DNA from 2 places in the Lysinibacillus sp. OL1 genome. Region 2 is predicted to be linked to the other one. Evidence: riboswitches for the same ligand, from Rfam matches in the RefSeq annotation. Region 2 holds a riboswitch; the other holds the start of a gene.

Region 1 (6,094 bases), on a different contig from region 2:
AAATAATGGTGGAGGCGAACCACAAAAAATTATTGTTGGGTCAGGAGCTGGCACTGTTTCTTCAGGAGATGCCATTTCTACAGCTAAACAATTCCTAGGACGCCCTTATGTTTGGGGTGGTAGCAACCCATCGACAGGCTTTGACTGTTCAGGTCTTGTACAATGGTCATATAAGCAAGCGGGTGTTTCTTTACCTCGTACAGCATCACAACAATATTTAGCAACACAACGCATTTCAGCAGGTGAAGCACGCGTTGGGGACTTAGTGTTCTTCAGCTATGGTTCAGGGGTAGCACACGTAGGTATTTATTTAGGTAATAACACAATGATCGACGCTCAAAACAATGGTGTCGTAATTGAATCACTTGATTGGTGGAATCAATACTTAGTAGGCTTTGGACGTATTCAATAGGCCTCACTATTATATAGACGGTTGAGATAAGAAAAAGGTCATCTTTGTAGAGAAAAATATACAAAGATGGCCTTTTTTGTTTTTGGAATGCTATTCTTTCAAAGAAACAAGACGACAACTTCTATTCTTGAAAAGAGATTTTCCTGCATACTAGATGGATATTAAATTTTAAAATTTACTTTGATGACACCTGTCTCTTTCAACGCTATAAAGAAAATAATAACGAATGGGCCGACAAGTAAACCGATAATACCAAATAACTGTAGACCTATGAACATGGAAATTAATGTTGGTAAAGTGGATAAACCGATATGGTCTCCCATTAATTTAGGCTCGACTACTCGACGAATAATAAGTAAAATAGCAGCTAAGATGAATAATTTTACAGCTATAGAGGTGTTTCCCATCAATAGGTGATAAAGTCCCCATGGCGCTAGAATAATGATAGAACCTAGGAATGGTACAATATCTATTAACCAGATAATAATCGTCATTGTTACTGCGTATTTCGGTTGGATTAATAGCAGTCCAATGAGTGTGACGCCTCCAATAATAAAGCTTACAAATAAGTGAGCCTTCATATAGCCAAGTGTTGCATCTTTTAAGCGATTTAAAATAATTTTTATCTTCTTTGCTGTATTGGGCTTTAAATATTTATAAGTGATTTGCTTTAACTTAGGCAAATCAAGCATAAATAGGAATAGCGCAATCATATAAACGAGAAGACTGATGAATAGGCTGGGTATCTCTGAAAAGAAGGCAGAAACTTTGCTATAATTAAAGAAGCTTAAAAAGGATTCTTCAACTTTCTTTATGAAATCCATTGTGGTTTTTTGAAGCGAAGCACTTACTTCAGGTGGAAAGTCTTCTGTATATTTAGAAATATTTTCTTGCATATGAAGCCACATATCTGATAGCTTGGAAATATAATAGGGAGCTTGCTTAGACAGTAAAATTATTTGTGTCATTATTTGGGTAATGGACAGATAACAAATAATAGATATAACTATTACACTCACTATGTAAATAAAAGCAACTGCTATTTTCCGTGACATTTTCCATTTCCGTTTAACGAACATGACAAGTGGTTCTAAGAAAAATGCACTAATCCCAGCAAGGATTAAAGGCATGGACACTGGGATAACAAAATACGCAGCTAGAAGTAGGGATATAATCACAATCAACCGAAAAATCAATTTCCTAGCATTAAATTTATTCATAAACTCACCTTCTTTGCGAAAAAAATTAAGTTAAGTGTACCATAAATCAAATTTTATTACGTTCTGAATCAATAAAGGTAGGGATGAATTATGGAAAAAGAGATTTTGCAACTTTTTAGTAATTTAACAGAGCATGATCGCGATATTCAATATGAATCTTACGAGGAATTAATGAAAATTATGCAGGAACCTGTAGATTGGACATATGCAGTTTGGGAACAGCTAGTAAAAGCACTTACATACAATAATGGTTATTCTCGTGCACGTGCTGCACAAATTTTATGCGCTTTAGCTGCAAAAAGTGATCCAGAAGAAAGGGTCTTGGAGGATTTTTTAAAGATTTGGGCTGTGACTTACGATGAGCAATCTGCTACAGCAAGGCATGCATTACAAGCAATTTGGAAAATTGGACAAGCGGGTCCAGTACAAAGAGATTTGGTTGTATCGTATCTAGCTAAAAGATTTCAAACATGTATAGATGAAAAACAGCCATCTCTTATTCGTCAGGATATTATTATGTCATTTAAAAAGCTATATGATCAAACAAATGACTCGAAATTATTAGATATTGCCCATCGTTTAATTAATGAAGAACAAGATGCTAAATATAAAAAGAAGTATAAGTCAGCCATCCGTTCAAAGTAGCGAGGTGGTGTTTTTTTGTGCAAATTCTTTGATGAGTGGTAGAATAGTCAACTATAATGAATGAAAAAAGGGGATTATGGCATGAGCATTTATAATTATCTAGTTCGGAAGCCTAATGGCGAAATTTTATCGATGGAAACATATCGTGGAAAAACAATGTTAATTGTTAACACGGCAAACCAATGCCGATTTACATATCAATTTGAAGACTTACAGAAAATGTATGATAAATATGGAAAAGAGAATTTTGTAGTTCTTGGATTCCCTTGTGATCAATTTGGCCATCAAAATCCTGAAGATGGGGAGGAAACTAAGCATCTCTGCAAGGTAAACTATGGGGTCACATTCCCGATTTTTGAGCTTGTACAGGTAAATGGAGAGGCTACCCATCCACTCTTTAATTATTTAAAGCATGAAGTGGATTACCGAGAGTTTGGGAAGGCAAGTATGCAGGAGAAAATGTTGGCAGAAGCAATTGTTCAACTTGCCCCAAGCTTTTTAGATGGTCGTAATATTCGCTGGAACTTTACAAAATTTCTAGTAGATGCTAATGGTAAGACCGTCTCACGCTTTGAACCAACAGATTCACAGCTCGATATTGAAAAAGCAATTGAAACACTATTATAGTAAATTTCTTAATAATGTAAAAATTTGTTAGGGTTTTCTCTTCAAGTAGAAATATTGCTATATTTTAAAACTGAGTACAGCTATTTTTTCTGAAGCATATATGATAAACTGCTTTACAAATGAAATATTCTTGCAGAATAAAGGTGCTAATTAGCATAATCGGGAATCCGGTGAAAAACCGGAGCTGTTTCCGCAACTGTAAGTGCAGCCATTATAAAGATTTACCACTGTCTCAAAGAAGATGGGAAGGTCCTTTATAACACATTCGTTTCATGTGACGAACTGTACAAGCCAGGAGACCGACCTTTATTTGAACGTATAAAAACTTCTCGGAAGCTAGGAGGATATACGGCAAATACATAGGCTTTGTCCAGTTTGATGGCTCATTATGTTATTTTTGTCGTTCCTTTGCAAAAAGGAGCGACTTTTTTATGCCTTTCAAATAAGAATTTTTCATTATAGAAAATAGGGGGGAAGCAAGTGAAAAAAGATGCCCGTTATTCTTGTTATCCATTTATGCGTGAGAAAGCTTCAACGGTCGATTTTGAAATTCGAACAGATAGCCTTACAACACATCTAGGAGTTGCATTAGCTGCGGTAAAAAAAGAGGATGTTCAAGTCGTTGCTGAGGATTTATTGCTTATGTTACCTATGGCGTATCATGTGAATGGCTCAGTTCGTGGGAAATTAGCAGTAACTGAAGAGGATTTATCTTGGTTAAGTGAGCGTTATGATTTTTACGTTCGCCATGTGAAGGAAGAGATTCAAAGTTTTGTTTTACCTCAAGGAACAGAGGCCGCTGCAGCCTTACATCTTTGTCGCAGTGAAGCAAAAAAATCATATCGTACTTTACACAAAGTATCAGAAGAACGAGAGGTTCCTGCTATTCTTTTCGATTACCTTGGTTTATTAGCTAATGTATGTTTTGTCATGGCTGTTTTTATGAATCAGCAAGCTGGAATAGCTGAAATACCGTTTATTAGTAAATCCTACCCAATGAAAAAGAAAAAGGAGAATAACAATGAAGAAAGTATTTAATTTCCAATGGCTATCAGTGCTCTTACTTGCACTGGTATTAGCAGGCTGTGGCACTGCTGAAGATACAAAAAATAAAGATGCTTCGCAAGATACACAACACTCAGAGAAAACAAGCTATAAAGTGACAGATGACCGTGGAGTGGAAATAGAGTTTAAAGAAGTACCAAAAACAGTTGTATCTTTACAACCAAGTAATACTGAAATTTTGTTTGCTTTAGGTGTTGGCGATAAAATTGTAGGAGCAACTGAGTACGATACTTATCCAGAGGAAGCACAAAAAATTGAACGTGTCTCTGATACTACGAACTTTAACAGTGAAAGAATTATAGCGTTAAAGCCAGATGTTGTCATTGCTTATACAATCGGTGATAAGGATGCCCTAAAGCCGCTTGAGGACGCAGGAATTAAAGTGTTTGTTATTCAATCTGCGACAACTTTCGATGATGTTTATGGAGATATCGAACAAATTGCTGCTGTGATGGATGTTGCTGATATAGGAAATAAATTAAATGAAGAGATCAAGGCGAAAATTGCTGAAGTACAAACGAAGGTGAAGGACGTAAAAACGCCGAAAAATGTTTATTTAGAGGTTAGCCCTAAGCCAGACATATATACAGCAGGCTCTAGCACTTTCCAGCAAGAAATATTAGATGCAGCTAATGTTAATAATGTTTTTTCTGACTTGAATAGCTGGGCAAAAGTGAATGAGGAAGATGTTATTGCGAAAAATCCAGATGTTATTTTAACAACAGTAAACGATACAGAAGATCCAATAGGAGAAATTCTTGAACGAGATGGTTGGAATACTGTGACAGCTATTCAAAACAAAGCGGTATTGTCCATCGATACAGATATCTCTAATCGACCTGGTCCGCGTATTGGTGAAGCTGTAGAATTAGTAGCGAAAGCTGTGTACCCCGAATTATTTAAATAAGAAATGTTTCCATGCTAGCTGTGAGCCATTCAGCTAGCATTTTTTATGTGGTTTAAATTATTACCTAGCGTGAAAATTGGAATTAATGTAGTTTGTTCTTTAAAATAAAAGTAAGTATGCTTAATAATCTTAGGAGGTGTAGTGATTGGAGCAATTAGAGACAAAGGTAATTCCATTTGAGGCAGTCTATAATTTCCGAGACATGGGTGGATATAAGACAAAAGATGGGCGTAGGATAAAAAAAGGTTTATTTTACCGCTCAGCTGCTCTTGGAAAAATGACACTGGCAGATAAAGAGCTATTTGAAACATTAGGGATTAAAACCATTTTTGATTATCGCGATAACAATGAGGCGTATCATAATCCTAACCCAGTGTTCTCGCATGCTCAATATATACAAATCCCAGCGAAGGGTAATCATGCTTTTGAAATGCCTACCAATGCTGGTGGTAGAGATTTCTATAAAGTGGTAAGCCCTGAGATGTTTCGGGATTTTTATGCACAAATGCCTTTTAACAATCTTTCATTTAAAGAGTTAATGCAAACGATTCAAAATCCTAATAATCTAGGTCTTGTCCATCATTGCGCAGTTGGTAAGGACCGAACGGGTATTGGAGGAGCACTTATTTTACTAGCTTTAGATGTACCTGAGGAGACTATCATGGAGGATTATTTAGATACTAATATACATTTACGTCCGATGGTAGAAAGAATGGCTCAGGCTATTCAGCATCAGTATAATGAGCAAGAACTACTGCAATTTTATGCCTTAATGTCCGCCCGTGAAGACTATTTACAAGCAGCGTTGGATGCGATGGATCGTCGCTATGGTTCAAAGAATGGGTTTTTAGAGCAGGAATTTGGCCTAACAATTGAAAAACGAGAGCAATTACAATCCTATTGCTTGATTTAAAAATGGACCCTTTCACACGATGTGAGAGGGATTTTTTATGTGGAAGCGCTGTCTTCCTATAAATCTCTTTACAGTCTGAATATTTGTGATAAGATACAATAGATTTTTAAGAAAAAATAGGAGAAGTGAAAGTATTGGCAGACACAATTAAAGAGACAAATAAGTTAAGTCTATTCCATTTAACATGGCCAATCTTCTTAGAAGTTTTTCTATTTATGTTGATGGGATTAGCCGATACTTTTATGCTCAGTGCTTTATCAGATAATGCTGTATCAGGAGTAGGTGCAGCCAATCAATATATCCAT
Region 2 (6,094 bases):
ATTAAATGGTGTTCTTCATAATAACGAATTTGTCTTGCCGAAAGCTCTGTTAATTGCATCACGATACTCATCGATAATAACGGCATAGTTCGTCTAATTTCACGACTCATTTAAGTCCTCCTCCAATACCCGCTTATCATATAACGAATTTTTTTTACTGTCAACCAACCATGTAAGGTTATCTAACATGAATGGCACTATTTTTTTCAATCTGATTAAAAATTGTAAAAAACTCTTCATATTTAGGCTTTATCTATTGTCTTGTTATGCTTTTTGAATGGCTTGAACCGCACTGCATATAGCAAATTTAACGTGTTCATATGTTAGTCCACCCTGGATAAATGCTGTATATGGCGGTCGTATTGGGCCATCCGCTGTTAGCTCAATGCTGGACCCTTGAATAAATGTTCCAGCCGCCATGATGACATCATCTTCATAGCCTGGCATATAGGCTGGTTCAGGAGCATAATGGGCATTTATCGGTGAGTTCGCTTGTATTTCGCGACAAAAGTCAATCATTTGCTGTGCTGTTTGAAAAGATACTGATTGAATTAAATCTGTACGCTTCGCATGATAGCTCGGAGTAGTACTCATGCCAATTTCATCGAGCATTGCAGCTGTAAATATCGCCCCTTTAAGTGCTTGCGATACAACATGGGGTGCCAGGAAAAATCCTTGATAAAAATCACCTAGTGTATTTAATGTGGCCCCCGCTTCTGCTCCAATACCTGGAGAAGTCATACGATAGGCACATTTCTCCACTAAATCTGCTCGGCCAGCAATATAGCCACCAATTTTAGCCAAGCCTCCACCTGGATTTTTAATGAGCGAGCCTGCCATTAAGTCAGCACCGACCTCTGTAGGTTCCTGTGCCTCTACAAACTCGCCATAGCAGTTATCTACAAAAATAACAGCTTTCGGGGCTATTTTACGTACCTTTACACACATATCTGCAATTTCTTCTATTGTAAAGGATGGACGTGTTGCATAGCCTTTTGAACGCTGAATCGCGATCATTTTGGTTTGTGCTGTAATAGCAGCCTCGACACCTGCCCAATCAATAACCTGATTATCTAGTAAATCCACATGTCGATAACCGATTTTATAATCTTTCAGTGAACCTGTATCTTTTTCACCACCATCGACAATGGATTGCAATGTATCATATGGCTGACCAGAAATATAAAGCAGCTCATCACCAGGACGTAAAATACCGAATAGACTAAGCGTAATTGCATGTGTCCCTGAAATAATTTGTGGTCGAACTATGGCTGCCTCTGCACCAAATACTTCTGCATAAACACGCTCTAGATTATCCCGTCCCTCATCATCATAGCCATAGCCGTTTGTTGGATGTAAATGATAATCACTTACTTGATGCTTTCTGAAAGCTGCTAGCACCTTCTGCTGATTGTAGAACGCCATTTCTTCTACCTTGGCATGATAAGGCCGAACTTGTTCCTCTACTTTTTCCGCTAACGATAGCGTTTCTGTTGATAACTTTGATGTAAACGTCATTCTTTCTTCTCCATTTCATAATGTCTCGCATTTCAATCAGTAAGATTTATTGACTATCTAAATTGACTTCAATCACTCTAGAATTCCCTAACCAACTACTGTTATATGAACGCTTTTGACGAATGTTTTTCTTTATTTTAATCACATTTTATCAATTTGTATGTGCACCTGTAAAACTTGCCTATTGTTTCTAAGGGCATTTTACGCTAAGCTAATGTGCGGACTCATTTCAAGAAGCGTATTTAATGACCGATTTTGGCTATTAAATTCATAGATTCTGTTACGTAAAAAGTCTTTTAACTTTTAAAAAAGTTTATTTATTGATAGAAGGGGTGAAAGGGATGGCTTGGGAGGTTTTTAGTATTATAGGAACAATTGCCTTTGCTATTTCGGGGGCAATTATTGCCATGGAAGAAGAATACGATTTATTCGGTGTATATATACTTGGTATTGTGACTGCTTTTGGTGGAGGAGCTATCCGAAATTTACTCATTGGACTACCTGTCACAACACTTTGGGGACAGGATATGATGTTTCAAATAGCGCTTGCTGCGATTACGATATTCTTTATTTTTCCCCATCATCTGATTCAACATTGGCATCGTTGGGGTAACTTCACAGATGCGATTGGCTTATCAGCATTCGCAATTCAAGGCGCACTCTATGCTGTCAAGCTTGATATGCCAGTAAGCGCAGTCATTGTAGCTGCTGTTTTGACAGGTTCAGGTGGTGGAATTGTACGAGATTTATTAGCTAGAAGAAAACCATTAGTTCTCCGTGATGAAGTTTATGGGGTTTGGGCAGCTCTTGCTGGATTGTTAATCGGCTTCGAGGTTTTTACAGGGGATATTTTCCTTTATATTTTATTCGCAGTAATTACAGCTTTACGTATTCTTTCCTATATGATGAAGTGGCGCTTGCCATTACGAAAATTAAATCGTGCATAAATACCATTCAGCCAATGACCAAAAATTAAGTCATTGGCTGTTTTATTGTTTTTATCTTTTTAACAACTGCATTGATTCTTCTAAAGTCACCATGTTTTTCATCATCGAGCAAGCTGCATCTAAAATAGGAAAGGCTAAGGCTGCTCCAGAACCTTCGCCTAAACGCATATTCATGTGCAACATTGGTTCAATGCCTAGTAAGGCAGCGGCAATTTTTGCCCCTGGTTCCTCTGAAGCATGGGAAGGAATGATATAATCGATTACTTTTGGTTCGAGCTTATAAGCAATGAGGGCGGCTATAGTCGAAATAAATCCATCAATGACAACGGGTTTAAGATGGGCAGCTGCGCCAAGAATAATACCTGTCATCGACCCTATCTCTAACCCTCCAACCTTAGCCAGAACATCAATAACATCATTTGGATTAGGCTTATTTAAGGTAATTGCTTTTTCAATAACTGCCGCTTTATAGGCAATGCCTCCTTGGCCTACTCCTGCACCAAACCCCGTTACTTCGATAGGGTTGCATCCCGTCAAAACAGCTAATATCGCAGCACTTGGTGTTGTATTGCCGATGCCCATTTCTCCAGTCCCAAGTACATCAGCACCTTTTATGATTTCCTCAGTGGCCACACGGATTCCTACTTCTATCGATTGAATGGCTTCTTGTTTGGTCATAGCGGGACCTTGTGCCATGTTATCTGTACCATATTTAATTTTATGAATAAGGACACCTGCATCAAGTGGAATATCTCCTTTTACCCCAACATCTACTGTGACCACCTTTGCATTGGTAATGCCAGCAATCGCACAAACGCCTGTACCCCCCTTAGGAAAATTTAATGTTTGAAAGACCGTAACATCTTGTGGATTCGTGGTTACACCTTCCTCGCAAACACCATGATCTGCAGCACAGACAATCATCACTTTTTTGTCGACCATCGGATATAATTGTCCTGTTATACCAGAGAGCTGTACGGCAAGTGATTCTAGTTTACCCAAGCTACCTGGGGGCTTACAAAGCGCATCAATCCGCTTTCTGGCTTGCTCCATACTTTTCATATCAGCCCCCTGAATGTTTTGAATCGTGTCTTGTAATAATTGCATGATTATTTCTCCTCTCGTTCTCATTAAGACAAAATAAAAAGTCTGTAGTTTATTGTCATGACAAATAAACTACAGACTTTTCCATCATCTATATCTTCTAAAGCATGTAGGCAGGTCTCCTGGCTCAAGTTCAACACCTCATAGTACCTTCCCAGCAATTTGCTAGTGGCATACACTATGAAATTCCCTTATACAGTGGCGGGTCCGCTAAAGCTTTTCACTTTATTCCCTATTCTCCCTAGTGGGCACCTATTGCTTTTATGTAATTATGTTAAATCTACTTTACAACTTTTTTAGTGTCAAGAGGAAAAAATTTTTTGAGTGTTAACTTAGTAACACCACCTATTCAAACAATATAGGCTTATCAAGAGCTTGTAACAACTAATGAATCCCTCTCATTCACTTGATGCTTATCAACTTCAAAAATTTTATCTGCTTCACTTATTAAAACAGGGTGATGAGTAACCAATATAACAGTCTTTTGTTTTTCTTTATTTAAATATAAAAGTAATGTTTCTATATTTATTTGATTGTCTTTATCAAGCGCAGAAGTAATCTCGTCAAACAAATAGATATCCGCATCTCTTAGAAGCGATCTTGCTATTGAAAGTCTTTGCTGTTGCCCAGTAGATAATTCAAGCCCGTTATGCCCTATAAGAGTTTCAAATTTATAGTCCAACGTTTCTATATATGAATAAATGTTAACCATTTTACAAATTTGAATTAATTCTTCGTCCGTTGCATTCGGCTTTGCTAATAACAAATTTTCCCTTATTGTCCCTGTCATTATAAAATGCTCTTGCGTTACCAAACATACCCTTTTTCTATAAACATCAATAGGAATATATCTAATATTTTGATTGGATAGAAATATTTCACCCTGATAATTAATGTATAAACCTGATAATATATTCAATAATGTCGATTTACCTGATCCGCTTTCTCCCTTAATCAATACAATTTTCTTCAAAGGTATTTGGAGATTTATATTTTCTAAAACTGGAGATAATGCATTAGTATAGGTAAAGCTTACATTCCGTAATACTATTTTATCTTTTCTAAAATGATGCGAAGAATTTACATAGTCAGGTACTTCTAATTTCTTTAGATGATATTTATTGTCTTGCATTAAGTTTTTTACTCTATTTACAGACACAATTGCTTCTTGTAAAAATGAATTTAGTTGAGAAAATCTTAAAAATGACTGACTAAAGTTATTGGCATAGGTAGTGAATGCTATTAATACTCCTAACGTGAGGCTTCCTTTATAAATAAAGTAGGCACCTATAATAAGGATAATCAAATAACTTGTAAAGTTTATTAATTCTATTATTGATGCTGATTTTATACTTAAACGCATTTTATCAAGAGTATTTTTGTATAATAAGGTAATTTTCTTTTGATAGTTATCTATTGCGTTTGTCTCAGTATTAAATATCTTAAATAATTTAAATGATGACAGTAATTCTCCCAAATAGGTTAAATAAGAATCTAAATCTTCTTTGATGGCAGTATCCATCATCCTTATTTTTCTTCCATAATATTTAAAAATGATAAGTGCTAAAGGACAAGCTATGAATAAAATACTAGCTAAAATAAAATTAAGATTTATCAATATTACTAACACAATTATTATGCTGATAAAATCTACAACAATATTTAAAAACTCTGATACTACTTCAGAAAATGCCTTTGTATCATTTTCTATTTTATTCATCAGTTCACCTTTTGCTTTTAATTGATACTCATCCATGTCCATAGCCATGATTCTTTTTATTATCTTTAACTTAATATCCATTTGTAGATAGCAGGCAAATTTCGTTAAATAATATTTTTGGATTACTTTAAAAAATAAATTAAAAAGAAACAAAAAAGCCATAAACACTATAATTATGAATGCTGAATTGAGGTCTTTTACTGTTATAGAATCAATAAATTTACCAAATAAAAGGGGGTGTACTATACTTAAAATCATAGAAATGCCCATCAAAATATTTACTTGAAATAATTTTGCTTTGTATGGCTTTGTATACTTAAATACCTCACCTAATATTTTCATGAAATAATACTCTGTCTCCCTAATTTAGTTAAGGTTTTCTTATAACCTTTTGATATACAGATAAGCATTTTTCGGTTCTTCCTGTAATATATGTAGAAACTTTTCCATATACGGATCTTTTTCATTACTTATGAACAAATTTTCTACTGACTTCTTTTTCGCCTCACTAAAGAGCATGCTTTTATTTGTGTATATAACCTTTTGCTCAATTGTTCTTTTTAAAACCTCATAGCAATTAGTTTGTTCCTTGTTTTCCCACTGTTCATTCATTAATGTATTTATCATGTCTTCTGTAATATTATAGCCATAGTTAAATTCAAAAAATTTATTAGAATACGGGCGTATTTCAATGATGTCGCCAGAGCTACTAATAATATTTTCTAAACTATTGTTATCTGGAAGGCTAAAAACCCTCGTTATTTTCAGCGTGTGATACGGAATGTTGTTGACACCAAAGCTCTCC

What was found. Region 2 has a riboswitch for cobalamin ahead of cobT (nicotinate-nucleotide--dimethylbenzimidazole phosphoribosyltransferase). Riboswitches for the same ligand answer to the same signal wherever they lie in the genome.
Region 1: linked by a shared signal. The riboswitch ahead of EW028_RS11135 (hypothetical protein) and the one ahead of cobT (nicotinate-nucleotide--dimethylbenzimidazole phosphoribosyltransferase) in region 2 are both predicted to bind cobalamin.

The regions. Positions count from the first base shown of each region.
Region 1 is NZ_SJDS01000005.1:105,106-111,199, reverse strand. It holds gene EW028_RS11155 (C40 family peptidase) at 1-412, shown strand, start outside; gene ytvI (sporulation integral membrane protein YtvI) at 574-1,632, opposite strand; gene EW028_RS11145 (hypothetical protein) at 1,723-2,277, shown strand; gene EW028_RS11140 (glutathione peroxidase) at 2,359-2,904, shown strand; cobalamin riboswitch at 3,029-3,226, shown strand; gene EW028_RS11135 (hypothetical protein) at 3,385-3,942, shown strand; gene EW028_RS11130 (ABC transporter substrate-binding protein) at 3,926-4,876, shown strand; gene EW028_RS11125 (tyrosine-protein phosphatase) at 5,022-5,789, shown strand; gene EW028_RS11120 (MATE family efflux transporter) at 5,924-6,094, shown strand, end outside.
Region 2 is NZ_SJDS01000001.1:5,354-11,447, reverse strand. It holds gene EW028_RS00050 (MerR family transcriptional regulator) at 1-110, opposite strand, end outside; gene EW028_RS00045 (methionine gamma-lyase family protein) at 265-1,518, opposite strand; gene EW028_RS00040 (trimeric intracellular cation channel family protein) at 1,860-2,465, shown strand; gene cobT (nicotinate-nucleotide--dimethylbenzimidazole phosphoribosyltransferase) at 2,517-3,572, opposite strand; cobalamin riboswitch at 3,665-3,840, opposite strand; gene EW028_RS00030 (ABC transporter ATP-binding protein) at 3,937-5,631, opposite strand; gene EW028_RS00025 (ABC transporter A family member) at 5,671-6,094, opposite strand, start outside.